Regions from separate parts of the Pseudomonas sp. TE12508 genome, predicted to be linked through region 3. Evidence: predicted binding sites of a transcription regulator. Region 3 holds the regulator's gene; each other region holds the start of a gene.

Region 1 (5,550 bases), on a different contig from region 3:
CGTCCAGGTAGTCGAGGCCCACGGCCAGTTTCAGGTGACGCTCCGGGCGGGCCAGTTCGTTGGTCACGTCGAAGCTGTACCAGGCGTCATCCAGCCAGGCTTCAGCCCAGGCGTGACTGGCCAGGTGTTCGCTGTTCTCGCTGTACAAATACCCCGACACATAACGCGAGGGAATGCCCAGGCTGCGGGCGCAGGCGAGGAACGCATGGGTGTGGTCCTGGCAGACACCGGAACGCCCGGCGAAAGCCTGGGCGGCGCTGGTGTCTACTTCAGTGGAACCCGGCGTGTAGGTCATGTGCTGGTTCAGGCCATGCATCAAATCGATCAGCGCCGTACGATCCCGGCGTTGTTTGCAGGCCTTCTCGGCGAATGCGCGCAGCGCTTCGTCGGCCTCGGTCAGGCGCGTGAAGCGCAGGAACGGCAGCGCCGACTGGCTTTCATGCTCGGCTTCGCGCAGTTCGTCGATGTCCACCTGCCCTCGGGCGCCGATAATGATTGCCTCGTGGGGTTCGTCCAGGGTCAGCACATGCAGAATGTTGCCGAATGGATCGAGTTGCGCGCGCACCGGGCGTGGCAGGTCGAGCTGCCAGCTGAGCACGTGTTGGCGCTCGCTGTCGTGTGGGGTCAGTCGCAGGTACTGGATGCTCGCCCGCACCTGATCTTCGTAGTGATAGGTGGTCTCGTGGCTAATGGAAAGTCTCATGCAGCCTCCAGGTAGGAACTGTGTATGGCGTTGCCCAACTGGCGCACCAGCGGGATGAACTCGGTCAGCCAGGCATGCAGGCCTTCGTCGAGGATTTCGTTGATACCGGTGTAGCGCAGGCGCGCGTCCATTTCTGCCGCCAAACGCTGGGCAGGACGGCCGTTGGCCCCCGGCAATTGGGCGAGGATCTGGTCGATTTCTTCGGTGCAGGCCCGCAAAGATCGCGGCACGTCGGCGCGCAGCAGCAGCAACTCGGCCACATGCCGGGCGCCAGGAGCGTCGCGATAGATCTCGGTATAGGCCTCGAACGACGACAAAGCCCGCAGCAAGGCGCTCCACTGGTAATAGGCGTGAGCCGTGCCGTCGCTGACCGCTTCGGCCTGATCGCCGGCCATTTCGTAACGGGCGTCGAGCAGGCGCAAGGTGTTGTCAGCCCTTTCGATAAAGGTGCCAAGACGAATGAAGCGGAACGCGTCGTTACGCATGATGGTGCCGTAGGACGCGCCACGGAACAGGTGGGAACGTTCCTTGATCCACTCACAGAAACGGCTCATGCCGTAGCGACTCAAGCCCTGCTCGGCGATCCCGCGAATCTCCAGCCAGGTGGCGTTGATGTTTTCCCACATGTCGGCGGTGATCCGCCCACGCACCGCATGGGCGCTGGCTCGCGCAGCACCGAGGCAGCTATAGATGCTCGCCGGGTTGGCCGCATCCAGGGCGAAAAAATGCAGCAGCCGTTCGGCGTGCAAATCGCCGTGGCGCTCCAGGTAATCGTCCAGAGTACCGGTGATCAGCAACGGCATGGCGAGTTCGTGCAAGCCATCGCCACGACCGTCCTGAGGCATCAGTGACAGCGAATAACTGATGTCGAGCATCCGTGCGAGGTTTTCGGCCCGCTCCAGGTAACGCGACATCCAATACAGATCCGAGGCAGTTCTACTTAACATGGCAGGCTTCCTTCAATCCTCGACCACCCAGGTGTCCTTGGTTCCGCCGCCCTGGGAGGAATTCACCACCAGGGAGCCTTCGCGCAAGGCGACACGGGTCAAACCGCCGGGCACAACCCGGGTTTCGCGGCCAGACAATACAAACGGACGCAGGTCGATATGGCGTGGAGCGATGCCGTTTTCAACAAAGGTCGGACAGGTCGATAAAGACAACGTCGGTTGGGCGATGTACGCGTGGGGCTTGGCTTTGATCCGCTCACGGAAAGATTCGATTTCCGCCGCCGTCGCCGCCGGCCCCACCAGCATTCCGTAACCACCGGAGCCCTGGGTTTCCTTGACCACCAGTTCTGGAAGATTGGCCAGCACGTGGGACAGCTCAGAGGGATTACGACACTGCCATGTCGGCACGTTCTTCAGGATCGGCTCTTCATCCAGATAGAAACGAATCATGTCCGTGACGAAGGGGTACACCGACTTGTCATCCGCGACCCCGGTGCCGATGGCATTCGCCAGCACCACGTTGCCGGAACGGTAGGACGACAGCAGACCTGGAACGCCGAGCATCGAGTCCGGGTTGAACGCCAACGGATCGAGGAAGGCATCGTCGAGGCGACGATAGATCACGTCGACGGCTTTCGGCCCGTCCGTGGTGCGCATGAACACCTTGTCGTCACGCACGAACAGGTCCGCGCCCTCCACCAGTTCAACGCCCATTTCCCGAGCCAGGAACGCATGCTCGAAAAACGCGCTGTTGAAGCGCCCCGGCGTCAGTACCACCACGCTCGGGTTGTCGATCGGACTGGAGCTTTTCAGGGTGTCGAGCAACAGGTTCGGATAGTGGTCGATCGGCGCGATGCGCTGGGCGGCGAACAATTCGGGGAACAATCGCATCATCATCTTGCGATCTTCGAGCATGTAGCTCACGCCGCTGGGGGTACGAAGATTGTCTTCGAGCACGTAGTACGTGCCGTCGCCATCGCGCACCAGGTCGACGCCGGAAATGTGCGAATAGATATCGCGGTGCAGATCCAGCCCCTGCATCGCCAACTGGTATTGCTCGTTGGCCAGCACTTGCTCGGCCGGGATGATGCCGGCCTTGATGATGCGCTGCTCGTGATAGAGGTCGGCAAGGAACATGTTCAATGCCTTGACCCGCTGAATGCAGCCGCGCTCGACGACCCGCCATTCACTGGCGGGGATACTGCGAGGAATGGTGTCGAAGGGAATCAGGCGCTCTGTCCCTTGCTCATCACCATAGAGCGTGAATGTAATCCCGGCACGATGAAATAACAGATCGGCCTCGCGTCGCCGTTGTGCCAAAAGCTCGTCAGGCGTTTCGGCCAGCCAACGGGCAAACTCCCGATAATGCGGGCGGACCTGGCCGCCGGCATCGTACATCTCATCAAAATAGGTGCGGATCATGCCGTACTCCTTGTCACCCGGACATCCAGACCTTCGCAAGGCCCGTGCCATCGGCATAAACGCTTTGATATCAATCAGTTGGATAATGACGCAACACGCACCGCACCAATTCTGTGCGGTAAATGCCCCAACCTGATTGCCCCCGCTTCATGGCGAAGCAATGCTGTCGCCTATCAGCAGCATAGCCAGAGTTGATTTCACTGCCCGGGGGGCGATGCGGATAATCCGCGCATTCGCTGGAAAACCTGACCGAAACTTCCCTTTAGCCGCCTGCTCAGGCGGTTTTTTTTGTTTTTTTGAAACGTTATGAATCAAAAACCCAGATCAAAAGATCGCAGCCTCGTTTCACCTGTAGGAGCTGTCGAGTGAAACGAGGCTGCGATCTCTTGATCTTCCCCCCACAAACGAAAACGGCCAACCCAAAGGTCAGCCGTTGCTGAGTGTTGTCACTGTTCATAAAGTTATGCGAGTAGCCCTCGTACCTCCTGCTTGACGCCCCATCCTTCGATGATACCGCCCAGAGGCTCGACCACCGCCTCGAAGTCCTGCTCAAAGTCGCCGATCCCGTCGTAGGTGGCGTACATCACTTTGCTCAGTTCCAGATGCCACGCGCCGTCATCGCGCACGCTGATCTGGGCATTCAAGGATTCACCACTGAAATGACCTGCCGCCCTGCGTGCCCGCTCCTCGTCCGGAAAAATGGCGTAGAACTCGATGGGATGGAATCGTGAAAAGTCGAAACCGCCTTCTTTCATGCGGCGCAGCACGCTGCTGCTGATGTCTTCTTGATAGGCTGTGCTCATGAAACGTCCCCCTCAGACTGATGGATAGACTTTCCGTATTCCCTGCACTTTCAACCGATTGGTGAGAGCGATACGGCAACAGAGGTTGCCGATGGGAAACAAGCATGTAGCTGACAAGACCAGACCTTAGCGAGTCATTCGCTGATCTCGCTTGCAGAGTAGCCCCAAGATAGAGCTGCTGCCAAGGTCTGGGTGTGAATGTGACAAGAGGTGTATCAGATCGGGGTAATACTGATGATTTCAATGCTGTTCTGGGATTTCAGACTTTTGACGGTCGGATCATCGGTACGACCCTCCAGATCATTGAGATCCAGTTCGGCAGCGATCGGCAGGCGTCGGGCGCGAATGAGTTTGGCGGCTTGCTCGCTATTCGGGCATTCCTCGCACTCGAAGAGTTCGTCCACTGTTTCACCGTGATCATCCACGAAAGTGATTTTCCACTTTTGCATCGGTGCCTCCTCGATAAAACCCATGGATGGGCTTACTTCTATCTGGACTTTACCCCTGACTGATCGTTCAACGGATTACCGCGTGTCGGCATGAAAAAACACAGGACCTGTGGGAGCGTGGCTTGCCCGCGATAGGATCGCCGCGTTGCAGCTGACAGACCGCAGCGCCTGCATCGCGGGCAAGCCACGCTCCCACAGGTTCAGTGTTGCAGGCGAAACAAGTCAGATCCGCACATTGCCCCTCGGCCCGGCGATGGCCCAGATGATCAGGCCCAGGACCGGCAGCAGCAGGATCAATAGCACCCAGATGATTTTCATCCCGGTCTCGGCGCCACTTTTAAGCACGTTGATGATGGCCCAGATATCCAGGGCAAGAATAATCAGGCCAACCAGGCTGTTGAACGTGGAACCCATGGTGACGCTCCCGAAGAGTGGTATGCCCTCTTAGGATAGTCGGGCCTTACGAGGGTTCCGTTTTATTACCGTCCTGGACAGCTTCAGACGTGGATCGCGACTTTCAAGGCTTCCAGGGATGGCGCCGCGGCGATGCCGACTTCGGCGCACAACTCCAGCACCCGTGGCACGTCATTACCGTAGACCAGCACCACTTGCAGTTCGTCGTCGAGCAACTGGCTGAAGTTCATCAGCGTGTAACCGCCGTTTTCCTTGTTCATGCTGCCCATCTGCACCTGAATGCGATTGAGCGCCGTCAGGGCTTCGGTCTTGGCCAGTTGCTTGGGTTTGATGTTGAAATCGACGCCGGGGCCGAACGAAGCGACGATCTGCGCGAACAGGTCCATGTAGGTGTCGGCCTGGAACAGCACGGTTTCCGGCAAGCTGCCGACGACCACCCACTCACCCAACGGGATCGGGAAGGTGTCGTCGTAGTTGATGTCTGGATTGGCCGTCAGAAAAGCTTCTGGATCGGCGTAGGCCTGAGCCGCTTCGTCAGCGACTTTCAGGATTTCGTCATCGCTCATGCACCCGGAGCTGATTTTGCTGATGAGTTCGACGAGTGCGGCTTTCATGAGGTGGATCCTGTAGCGAGGGAGGTTTGAGGGCGCGAAGGATAACGCATTTTGTGGCGAGGGAGCTTGCTCCCGCTGGGTTGCGAAGCAGCCCCAAAATCAGCCACCGCAGTCGTTCAGATAGACCGCATTCGCCGGATTTACGACTGCTTCGCAGCCGAACGGGGGCAAGCCCCCTCGCCACAAAAGCCCCGCAGC
Region 2 (5,550 bases), on a different contig from region 3:
GGCTTCGAGGTGGTTGCGCAGCGCGGTCATGCTGACCTCGCTGTCACTCACCGCTTCAGTCATCCGGGTATTTCCCAGATAGCTGACCAGGCTCACGATCAGGGCGGTGAGCAAACTGGTGCCGATCAACAAAAACAAACGCAACTTTATGGACATTTGATAATTCCCCTGGCGGCATCTGCATGGTCGGCTGACTTGCTTTGCTCTTGGGGTTATCGACTGTTCCAACCAGTTACTTAGGCCTATTTCCATTTGAGCCGGTTTTTACGACCTGCGGTATGCCCTGTCGCGTTTGATCTTGTGATCGGTCCCGCAGCGTCCTCAGTGCCCGCGAATGTAGTGCTCCAGTTGCCGAATCAAATCCGCCTGCTCGACGATGGCTTCCTTGACCAGATCGCCAATCGACAACAGCCCGATCAGTTCACCGCTCTCAAGCACGGGCAGATGGCGCAAATGGCTGTCGGTCATGACCGCCATGCAGCGCTCGATGCTCTGCTGACTGTCGGCGGTCACCACCGGCGCGCTCATGATCTCGCGCACCGGTGTACCGACCGAAGAACGGCCCTGTAGCACCACCTTGCGCGCATAGTCGCGCTCGCTAATGACACCGACCACCTGCCCGTCTTCAATGACGGGCAACGCGCCGACGTTCTTCTCGGCCATCATTTTCAGGGCGTCGAGGACCATCTGGTCCGGTGCGATGCTGTGCACCTGCTGGTTTTGCACGACTTTCAGTTTGAGCAACTGTGCGGCTGTCTTCATCAACGTTCTCCGATACGGTTCAGAGCGGCGATCAAGCCGCTGCGACTTCCACGATGCCGGCGTTCAGGCGCACCGGCCATACCCGCAGGCGCTGCTCCGGGTATTCCAGGCAACTGCCGTCCTCAAGACGGAAATGCTGCTTGTAGATCGGCGAAGCAACCACCAGATCACCCTTGAGGCTGCCGATCAGTCCGCGGCCGATGACGTTCGCGCCGGATTGCGGATCATGGTTGTCGATGGCGTAGAGGGTGCGACCTTCGGCCTGCGGCAGGTAGAACAGCGCCACCTGCGCGCCGTCGAGCCAGACCACGACGCCGGAGTTGCTGACCAGATCCTGCTGACTGCACACCGCCTGCCAGGCCTGAGCATTGGCCGCGGTTGCAGGGATTTCGACACGCTGGGTAGTGGACTGGCTCATCAGGCATTCTCCTCGGTGACAGGGATAAGGTTGAGTTCGGCGGCCATGATCGGCCGGCGCTGACCGCGCTCCTGAACAAAATGGATGTCCGGGTCCGGGCGTTGATCGTTGACGAAGGTGCGGAAGCGCTTGAGTTTTTCCGGGTCTTTGAGGGCGTTGGCCCATTCGCATTCGTAGCGGTTGACCACCAGTTGCATCTGCGATTCGAGTTCCGCGCCAAGGCCCAGGCTGTCGTTGATGACCACGTCCTTGAGGTAATCCAGGCCGCCCTCCAGGCTTTCGCGCCAGACCGAGGTGCGCTGCAATTTGTCGGCGGTGCGGATGTAGAACATCAGGAAGCGGTCGATGTAACGGATCAGGGTTTCATCGTCCAGGTCAGTGGCGAACAGCTCGGCGTGGCGTGGGCGCATGCCGCCGTTACCGGCCACGTAGAGGTTCCAGCCGTTCTCGGTGGCGATCACGCCCACGTCTTTGCTCTGCGCCTCGGCACATTCACGGGTGCAGCCGGAGACCGCGAACTTGAGTTTGTGCGGCGAGCGCAGGCCTTTGTAGCGATCCTCGAGGGTCAGGGCCATTTTTACGCTGTCCTGCACGCCGTATCGGCACCAGGTGCTGCCGACGCACGACTTCACCGTGCGGGTCGATTTGCCATAGGCGTGCCCGGTTTCGAAACCGGCCTCAATCAGCTCGGACCAGATGTCCGGCAACTGATGCAACTGCGCGCCGAACAGGTCGATCCGCTGGCCGCCGGTGATTTTGGTGTAGAGGTCGTATTTCTTCGCCACCACGCCAATCGCGATCAGCTTGTCAGCCGTGATCTCGCCCCCGGCGATGCGCGGCACCACCGAATAGGTGCCGTTTTTCTGCATGTTGGCCATGAAGGTGTCGTTGGTGTCCTGCAACGGCACCAGCGAGGCATCCATGATCGGCTGATTCCAGCACGAGGCGAGGATCGAGCCCACCGCCGGTTTGCACACGTCGCAACCGGTGTGACCACGGCCGTGCTTGGCCAGCAGTTCTTCGAAGGTGATCACCCCTTCTACCCGCACCAGCGCATAAAGCTCCTGACGGGTGTAGGCGAAGTGTTCGCACAGGCTCTTGTCGACACTGACGCCACGGGCAATCAACTCGTGTTCGAACACTTGCTTGAGCAGGCCTGCGCAACCACCGCAACCGGTGCAGGCCTTGGTCTGCGACTTGAGCAGGCCCAAGTCGGTGCAACCACCGTCGATGGCCGAGCAGATCGAGCCCTTGGTGACGTTATGGCACGAGCAAACGGTCGCCGACTCAGGCAGCGCGCCCGGGCCCAGGGTTGGCGCGCCGGTGGACGATGGCAGAATCAGGCTGGCGGGTTCCGACGGCAAGGCAATACCGTTCTGCATGTATTGCAGCAAGGTGTCGTAATAGCTGTTGTCGCCGACCAGCACTGCGCCGAGCACGCGTTTGCTGTCAGCATCCACCACCAGGCGACGGTAGCTGGCCGTGGCTTCATCGATGAACTGATAACTGCGCGCCCCCGGGGTCTGGGCGTGAGCATCGCCGATGGAGCCGACATCGACGCCGAGCAGTTTGAGCTTGGTCGACATGTCGGCGCCCTGAAACGGCTCCGCCACTTGATTGCACAGCAGCGTCGCGACGCCACGGGCCATCTGATAACCGGGCGCGACCAGACCGAAGAGGCTGCCGTTCCAGGCGGCACACTCGCCGATGGCGTAAATATTCGGATCGCTGGTCAGGCACTGATCGTCAATCACCACGCCGCCACGCGGACCGATGTCCAGCGCACATTGGCGGGCCAGCGCGTCTTGCGCGCGGATGCCGGCAGAGAACACGATCAGGTCGGCTTCCAAAAATTCGTCGTTGGCAAAATTCATCCGATAACGGTATTCCTCGCCGGCACTGATCGACTGCGTGCCACGGGACAGATGCACACCCACGCCGAGCCGCTCGATTTGTGCCTTCAGCGCCAGGCCACCCTGCTCGTCCAACTGCACCGGCATCAGGCGTGGGGCAAATTCCACCACATGCGCTTCCAGGCCCAGGCTTTTCAAAGCATTGGCCGCTTCCAGACCGAGCAGGCCACCACCGACTACTACGCCACGCCGGGCATTGGCGGCCGCGGCACGAATCGCGTCGAGGTCTTCCAGGGTGCGATAGACCAGGCGCGAGTCACCTTCCGCACCTTCAATAGGCGGCACGAAGGGATAAGACCCGGTGGCCAGGACCAGTTTGTCGTAAGCGACGCAACCTTGCGCGGTGATCACCTGGCGTCGCGCTCGGTCGATTTCCAACACCGGCACGCCCAGATGCAGAGTGACGCCCGGCGTCTGGTACAGAGAGGCTTCGCCCAGGGCCAGCGACTCGGCATCGCGACCACCGAAATACTCGGACAGATGCACCCGGTCGTAGGCGCGCATCGGCTCTTCGCTGAAGACATGCAGGCGATAGTGGTCAAGGGCGCCGCGCTCGATGAGCTGCTCGACACAATGATGTCCGACCATGCCATTGCCGATCACGATCAGTGTTTGCAGTTTGTTCAACGCGGCAACATTGGAATTCATAGTAAGCACCCAGCCAAAGCCAATCACGGTTAAAAAAGCAAAAAAAACGCCTGAAACCTCTCGGTTTCAGGCGTCTTTGCCTGTTCTTCGCGGTGTTCGACCTGGCGCCTTCGCCGGATCCACCGATGTTGCCCACGACCTGCTCGGCCGGTCGATCTTCGTTGATCGAGTGGGCTGCCCATCTGTTTTCGATGGACCTGAGGGGATCAATGCAGCCTTTGTGCCAGTCCGCGGTGTATGACTTCCTCAGTTCTGGAAAACCGGCCTCTGAACGATGGGGAAATGTGATAAAGACACCGGCCCACGCGGGTCTCATCGGGCGCGAGCCAACTTTGCAGGCCCCTGCGAGCGGGTGGGCGGACGTTGGAGCTGAAGGAAGGAATAGCTCAGGAAACCGCTTCGCACTGGTGCACGGTGTCAGGCATGGCTCTGTAAAAGTGCATGCGGCTACGTTCTATTTGGGCTTAGTCCCGCGAGCAATGCCAGTCAGTTAAGCGCGAATCCCTGTGGGAGCGAGCCTGCTCGCGATAGCGGTGGATCAGTCAATATTGATGCTGAATGTTCCGCCGTCATCGCGAGCAGGCTCGCTCCCACAGGTTTCCTCAACATTGCCGGAATGCGCGTGTTTAAAAGCCCTGAAGGTTACTTCCTGAAAGCTACAAGATCTTGCGCCGTTGCCTACGCTTACGCCAGAATCCGCCGGCTTGTGCGCCTTGGGGTTGCTCGGTAACTTGAGTCCTGTCACTGCCCATCAGTGATCGGGTTTAGCAGCCTGGGGTTACAAGCAAGGTGCACAAGCTGTTGTCAGTCAGGCATTCCCATGCCTGCACTTGATGGTGGTTGTGCGCAGGGCGCCTTCGGGCGCGCCGGCTTTGCTAGCTTCCCCGGTCTGCTAACCTGCGTACAGCTGCCTCCCTCTCGTTTAGCAGCAGGAGGGCGGCACCCAATCAGAGAAGCCAGCTTATGTTCAAAGTTACGCCCAACCCACCGGACACAGATCCGATATCCCCCTACGAACCCAATTCAAACAAACTCAACGAGGCCGCCGAACGGGCCCTCGATTATCACCTCAACACGATTGCCGACATCAAAGCCACCGCGCGTAAACCCAGCAAGCTGTTTTCCGTGGCCCCAGAGGCGACTACCGAAACCCTGGCGGTTTTTTTGGTCGAGACGCTGGCCTCGGTCGATGTGATGGTCCATCAGTTGGTGGATCATCTGGAGGGTGAGTCGCGTCACGCCCTGCTGGGCATTTCCAACAGCATCATGGTGGCGGAGATCACCGCGAACCGGGTGCTGGATCACATTAATACGCCTGAGTAGGTATGGGCTGTTGTGGTGAGTGAGTTACCGACGCAGGGTTGTGCAGTGATCCTTTTTTGGGGTCGCTGCGCGCCCCAGCGGGAGCAAGCTCCCTCGCCACAGGTTTCTCGGTGCCATTCGGGCAAGCGTCAATGCCGGTAAGTCAAGCACTTGAACACCGCGGTCCTTGTGGGAGCGAGCCTGCTCGCGATAGCGGTGGATCAGCCAATATCGATGCTGAATGTTCCGCCGTCATCGCGAGCAGGCTCGCTCCCACAAGTTTGCGCACCTTAACTTACCGGCATTCAGGCAAGCGTTGCCTTCAGCAGCATCGCGTACTTGTAATTTTCATGTATCCCGAGGCCGCGACCTTTTGGCGCATGACCGGCGGGCCATCGATTGAGCGCCATAGCGCAACAGTTTGTTAACATCCGTGCGCTTTTTTTCGTCTGATTGATCAGCCACTGTAGATTCCCGGTCGCTACACAGGATGCTTTTTTCCATGAG
Region 3 (5,550 bases):
GCTCCGGCTGATTCAGCAGGCGCAGCTTGATGGTATCGCGTAGCTGATACAGGTTCAGATTGGTGGTGTTGACCTTGAGGTCAGCCAGATCGGCGATAGGCCCCAGCAGATTGGTTTCATCCTGGATCGCCTCCGCCAGCGAACGATTGGCGCTGCTCAACGGGTGACGACGGCGAGTTTCCGAAAAGCGCTTGAGCAAGGTTTCTTCGTCAGCGTCCAGATACAGCACATCGCACTGGATATGCCGGCTGCGGACCTCCTCCAGCAATTCGGGGAACCGTGACAGGTGGCTTGGCAAGTTGCGTGCATCGATGGACACGGCCACCAGCGGTTGTGCCAGTTCGGTGTGAATCAGCGCGCGTTCGGCCAGTTCCGGCAGCAAGCCGGCAGGCAGGTTGTCGATGCAGTAGTAGCCGTTGTCCTCGAGCACATCGAGGGCGGTACTTTTACCTGAGCCGGAGCGGCCACTGACGATGATCAGGCGCATGATTAGTGACCGTTCTGCTCGTCCAGGACAACCTGATACAAGGCTTGGTTGCTCGGGGCGCTGCGCAGTTTTTCACGCACTTCCTTGCGATCCAGCATGCTGGCAATCTGGCGCAGCAATTCCAGGTGTGCATCGGTGGCGGCTTCCGGGACCAGCAGCACAAACAGCAGGTCAACCGGGGCACCGTCGATGGCATCGAAATCGATAGGGGCTTCCAGGTGCAGCAGCGCACTGATTGGCGAGGTGCAGCCTTTGAGCCGGCAGTGGGGGATGGCGATGCCGTTGCCGAAACCGGTAGAACCGAGTTTCTCACGGGCAATCAAGGCCTCGAAGACGTCCTGCATTTCCAGATCCGGTACTTCGCGGTGGATAAGGTTGGCAATTTGCTCGAGGGCTTTCTTTTTACTGCCACCCGGCGCGTTCACTTGGGAACGGCCGGGGGTCAGGATGGTTTCTAGTCGGATCATGGATTGGGGGTGTTAACGACCGGTCGCGCCCTGGAGGAGGCTCTGGGTCTTTTCCTTATGCTTTTTAAGTTGGCGATCCAGCTTGTCGGTCAGCAGGTCGATGGCGGCATACATGTCCGTATGCTCGGCATTGGCGACCACTTCTCCGCCGGGAATATGCAGCGTGGCTTCGATCTTCTGCAGCAGTTTTTCGACGTTCATCGTGACTTGCACATTAGTGATCTTGTCGAAATGCCTCTCTAATCGGTCGAGTTTTTCGCCGATGTAGGTGCGCAGGGGTTCGGTCACTTCCAGTTGGTGTCCACTGATGTTGACTTGCATACAGCTTCTCCTTCGTTGCCAGTGCATAAAGCGGCAGGCAGAAATGCCTGCCACTGGAACGCTGTGGCGAGCCCGGCGGCTACATCAACCGCTTCCGTTCGCTGGAAGGCGCGATCCCCAGGGATTCGCGGTACTTGGCGACGGTGCGACGGGCTACCTGAATGCCTTGTGCCTCCAGTAAACCAGCGATCTTGCTGTCACTCAACGGCTTTTTCTGATTTTCCGCGGCAACCAGTTTTTTGATGATCGCGCGGATCGCCGTGGACGAGCATTCACCGCCTTCAGAGGTACTGACGTGGCTGGAAAAAAAGTATTTCAGTTCATAGATGCCCCGTGGGGTATGCATGAATTTTTGCGTGGTCACCCGTGAAATCGTCGATTCATGCATGCCGACTGCTTCGGCAATGTCATGCAGCACCAACGGCTTCATGGCTTCGTCACCGTATTCGAGAAAGCCGCGTTGATGCTCGACGATCTGGGTGGCGACTTTCATCAGGGTTTCATTGCGGCTTTGCAGGCTCTTGATGAACCAGCGAGCCTCCTGCAGCTGATTACGCATGAAGGTGTTGTCAGCGCTGGTATCGGCGCGGCGCACGAAACCGGCATATTGGGCATTGACCCGCAGGCGTGGCACCGATTCCTGGTTCAGCTCCACCAGCCAGCGCTCGTTGTCCTTGCGCACGATCACGTCGGGAACGACGTATTCGGCTTCGGTGGACTCGATTTGTGAGCCCGGGCGTGGATTGAGGCTCTGGACCAATTCGATGACCTGGCGCAGCTCATCTTCCTTGAGCTTCATGCGGCGCATCAGCTGGCTGTAATCGCGGCTGCCGAGCAGGTCGATGTAATCGGTGACCAGGCGCTTGGCTTCGGCCAGCCAAGGGGTCTTGGCGGACAACTGGCGCAGTTGCAGTAGCAGGCATTCACCGAGGTTGCGGGCGCCGATGCCAGCGGGTTCGAATTGCTGGATGCGGTGCAGGACGGCTTCGATTTCGTCCAGTTCGATGTCCAGCTCCGGGTCGAACGCTTCGAGGATTTCCTCGAGGGTTTCGTCCAGGTAGCCCTGATTGTTGATGCAGTCGATCAAGGTCACGGCGATCAGGCGATCGGTGTCGGACATCGGTGCCAGGTTCAGTTGCCAGAGCAAATGGCTTTGCAGGCTTTCACCGACCGATGTGCGGGTGGTGAAATCCCACTCGTCGTCATCGTTGCTCGGCAGGCTGCTGGCGCTGGTCTGGTAGACATCCTCCCAGGCTGTGTCGACGGGCAATTCGTTGGGGATGCGCTCGTTCCAGTCGCCTTCCTCAAGGTTGTCCACCGTCGGGGCGGTTTCCTGGTAGGAGGGTTCCTGAATGTCGGCGTTGGGTTTCTGTTCGGCGCTATCGGCCAAGGGGTCGGCGTTATCGAAGTCGTCGCCTTCTTCCTGGCGTTCGAGCATCGGATTGGACTCCAGAGCCTCCTGGATTTCCTGTTGCAGGTCCAGGGTCGACAATTGGAGCAGGCGGATGGCCTGTTGCAGCTGCGGTGTCATCGTCAGCTGCTGGCCCATTCTCAAGACTAGCGATGGTTTCATGGCAGGGGCTTAACACCTTATTCGCCGGCGCACATGCGCCATCCACTACAGGGCGCCGAAGCGCCAAACATAAGCAAATTATATGCCCGAAACTGAAGTGTTTGCCTAGAGCGCTGTAACAATAAAAAGTTATTGATTTTTTATTGAAGCGAGCGCTCCCTCGGCGACCCGGGCACCTCAGGTGCTTACAGGCGGAACTCGTGGCCCAGATACACTTCCTTGACCAGTTCATTGGCGAGGATGGTGGCGGAGTCACCTTCAGCAATCAGTTGGCCATCGTTGACGATGTAGGCGGTTTCGCAGATATCCAGGGTCTCACGAACGTTGTGGTCCGTGATCAACACGCCAATGCCTTTAGCCTTGAGGTGATGGATGATCTGCTTGATGTCGCCCACCGAAATCGGGTCCACGCCGGCGAAGGGTTCGTCGAGGAGGATGAATTTCGGGTTTGTAGCCAGTGCCCGGGCAATTTCCACACGGCGGCGTTCACCACCGGACAGGCTCATGCCGAGATTGTCGCGGATGTGATGGATGTGAAATTCCTGCAGCAGGCTTTCCAGCTCTTGGCGACGACCGGCCTGATCGAGCTCCTTACGGGTCTCGAGGATGGCCATGATGTTGTCGGCCACCGACAGTTTGCGGAAGATCGACGCTTCTTGCGGAAGATAGCCGATGCCCGCCTTCGCACGACCGTGCATCGGCTGGTGGCTGACGTCCAGGTCGTCGATCAGTACGCGGCCTTGATCGGCCTGTACCAGGCCGACAATCATATAGAAACAGGTGGTTTTACCGGCGCCGTTAGGGCCAAGCAGGCCGACGATCTGACCGCTGTCGATGGACAGGCTGACGTCGCGCACGACCTGACGGCTCTTGTAGCTCTTGGCCAGATGCTGAGCTTTCAGAGTTGCCATTACTGGGCCTTTTGCTCGTCGGTTTTCTTCTTCGGCTGGATCACCATGTCGATGCGAGGGCGTGCCTCGGTGACCTTGTTACCCGTGGCGCGACCGGCGCTCGCAAGCTTTTTGACCGTGTCGTAGACGATTTTCTCGCCTTGGGTGACGTTGTTGTCCTTATCGATGACCTTGGCGCGATCGATCAGCACTACGCGGTTTTGCGAGGCGTGGTACTGGATAGTTACGCCGTAGCCCTGGACCGGCTTGGTATCGCCCGCCGTTTGCAGTTGCTCGAAGTAGGCGAGGTTGCCCACCGAAGTTACCACGTCGATGTCGCCGGCCGGGGTGCGGGTGATGGTCACGGTATTGCCGGTGACCTTCATCGAGCCTTGGGTGATGATTACATCGCCCTTATAGGTGGCAACGCCGTTCTTGTCGTCCAGTTGGGCATCGTCGGCCTGAATGCGGATAGGCTGCTCTTGATCGTTCGGCAGAGCCCAGGCGCTCACGCTTCCCAGTGCTGCGCCCAGACTGAGCAAAATAGGGAGGGTTTTAACGAGCCTCATACTGTCCTCTTACGTTCGATAGCAGGTGTATCCTGCTTTCTTTCAAGTACGCTTTCATTCCGTTGCCTGTCGATACACCGCCGGCGCCGTCGATTCTAACGGGTTGATCGGTCTGCGCATATTGCTGCTGCGGGAACACTGTCATACGGGTGGTGGTAATCAGGGTTTTGCGGTTTTTTTCGTCGAAACGCGTGATACGTACCGAGTCAATCAGCTCGACCTGAGTGCCGTCCGGGTTGACTTCGCCGCGCTCGCTCTGGACGTGCCAGGGGAATTCGGTGCCACGGAACATGTTCAGGTCCGGATTGGTCAGCAACGTCACCTCGCTCGCTTTGACGTGTTCGACCTTGTCCGACGTCATCTCGTATTGCAGTTTGCCGTCGGGCAGGTACTGCACGCTGTGGGCGTTGATGGCGTAATAGTCGATCGCGGTTTCATCGACCTTCACCACCGGCTTGTCGAGGAAACGCTCAGGGCTGATGTTCCAGTAGCCGACCGCTGCAAAAATCGCGGCGATGCAACCGAACACCAGGATGTTACGAATTTTCTTGCTCAGCATGATGGGCTCACAGGTACGCGGCGTTGGCCGCATCGAGGCGGCCCTGGGCGCGCAGGATCAATTCGCAGAATTCGCGAGCGGCCCCCTCGCCACCGCGGGCCTGGGTGATGCCGTGGGCGTGTTCGCGCACGAAACTGGCGGCGCTGGCCACCGCCATGCCAAGGCCTACGCGGCGAATCACCGGCAGGTCCGGCAGGTCGTCGCCCAGGTAGGCCACTTGTTCATAGCTCAGGTTGAGCTGGCCAAGAAGTTCGTCGAGCACCACCAGTTTGTCTTCGCGACCCTGGTAGAGGTGCGGAATGCCGAGGTTCTTCGCGCGCCGTTCAACCACCGGGGTCTTGCGGCCGCTGATGATAGCGGTCTGCACGCCGGCGGCCATCAACATCTTGATGCCTTGGCCGTCGAGGGTGTTGAACGTCTTGAATTCGCTACCGTCTTCGAGGAAGTACAGGCGCCCGTCGGTCAGCACACCATCGACGTCGAACACCGCCAGTTTGATCTGTTTGCCGCGTTGCAGCAGGTCCGTGCTCATTACATTACTCCCGCACGCAGCAAATCGTGCATGTTCAAGGCGCCGACCGGACGGTCTTCGCTGTCGACCACTACCAGTGCGTTGATCTTGTGGTCTTCCATGATTTTCAGGGCCTCGGCGGCGAGCATCTCGGCGCGGGCGGTCTTGCCGTG

The links. Region 3 encodes sigma-54, which starts transcription at its own class of promoters, with help from an activator protein. Its sites were predicted from a motif close to ANTGGCATNNANNTTGCTNT; they were not measured.
Region 1: ACZ9IM_RS03605 (circularly permuted type 2 ATP-grasp protein) is a predicted target of sigma-54. The motif match lies at 3,105-3,124, and genes of this name have one in related genera.
Region 2: nirB (nitrite reductase large subunit NirB) is a predicted target of sigma-54. The motif match lies at 3,950-3,969, and genes of this name have one in related genera.

The regions. Positions count from the first base shown of each region.
Region 1 covers NZ_JBWCCN010000002.1:275,666-281,215, reverse strand. The annotation lists gene ACZ9IM_RS03615 (transglutaminase family protein) at 1-703, opposite strand, end outside; gene ACZ9IM_RS03610 (alpha-E domain-containing protein) at 700-1,650, opposite strand; gene ACZ9IM_RS03605 (circularly permuted type 2 ATP-grasp protein) at 1,663-3,072, opposite strand; gene ACZ9IM_RS03600 (ribonuclease E inhibitor RraB) at 3,534-3,875, opposite strand; gene ACZ9IM_RS03595 (hypothetical protein) at 4,091-4,324, opposite strand; gene ACZ9IM_RS03590 (PLDc N-terminal domain-containing protein) at 4,547-4,738, opposite strand; gene ACZ9IM_RS03585 (hypothetical protein) at 4,822-5,352, opposite strand.
Region 2 covers NZ_JBWCCN010000012.1:162,125-167,674, reverse strand. The annotation lists partial or broken gene ACZ9IM_RS17920 (MCP four helix bundle domain-containing protein) at 1-156, opposite strand, end outside; gene ACZ9IM_RS17915 (CBS domain-containing protein) at 322-762, opposite strand; gene nirD (nitrite reductase small subunit NirD) at 794-1,180, opposite strand; gene nirB (nitrite reductase large subunit NirB) at 1,180-3,741, opposite strand; gene ACZ9IM_RS17900 (DUF6124 family protein) at 4,705-5,064, shown strand; gene ACZ9IM_RS17895 (SCO family protein) at 5,546-5,550, shown strand, end outside.
Region 3 covers NZ_JBWCCN010000005.1:128,463-134,012, reverse strand. The annotation lists gene rapZ (RNase adapter RapZ) at 1-487, opposite strand, end outside; gene ptsN (PTS IIA-like nitrogen regulatory protein PtsN) at 490-954, opposite strand; gene hpf (ribosome hibernation-promoting factor, HPF/YfiA family) at 967-1,275, opposite strand; gene ACZ9IM_RS08555 (RNA polymerase factor sigma-54) at 1,355-2,848, opposite strand; gene lptB (LPS export ABC transporter ATP-binding protein) at 3,034-3,759, opposite strand; gene lptA (lipopolysaccharide transport periplasmic protein LptA) at 3,759-4,307, opposite strand; gene lptC (LPS export ABC transporter periplasmic protein LptC) at 4,294-4,866, opposite strand; gene ACZ9IM_RS08535 (KdsC family phosphatase) at 4,874-5,398, opposite strand; gene ACZ9IM_RS08530 (KpsF/GutQ family sugar-phosphate isomerase) at 5,398-5,550, opposite strand, start outside.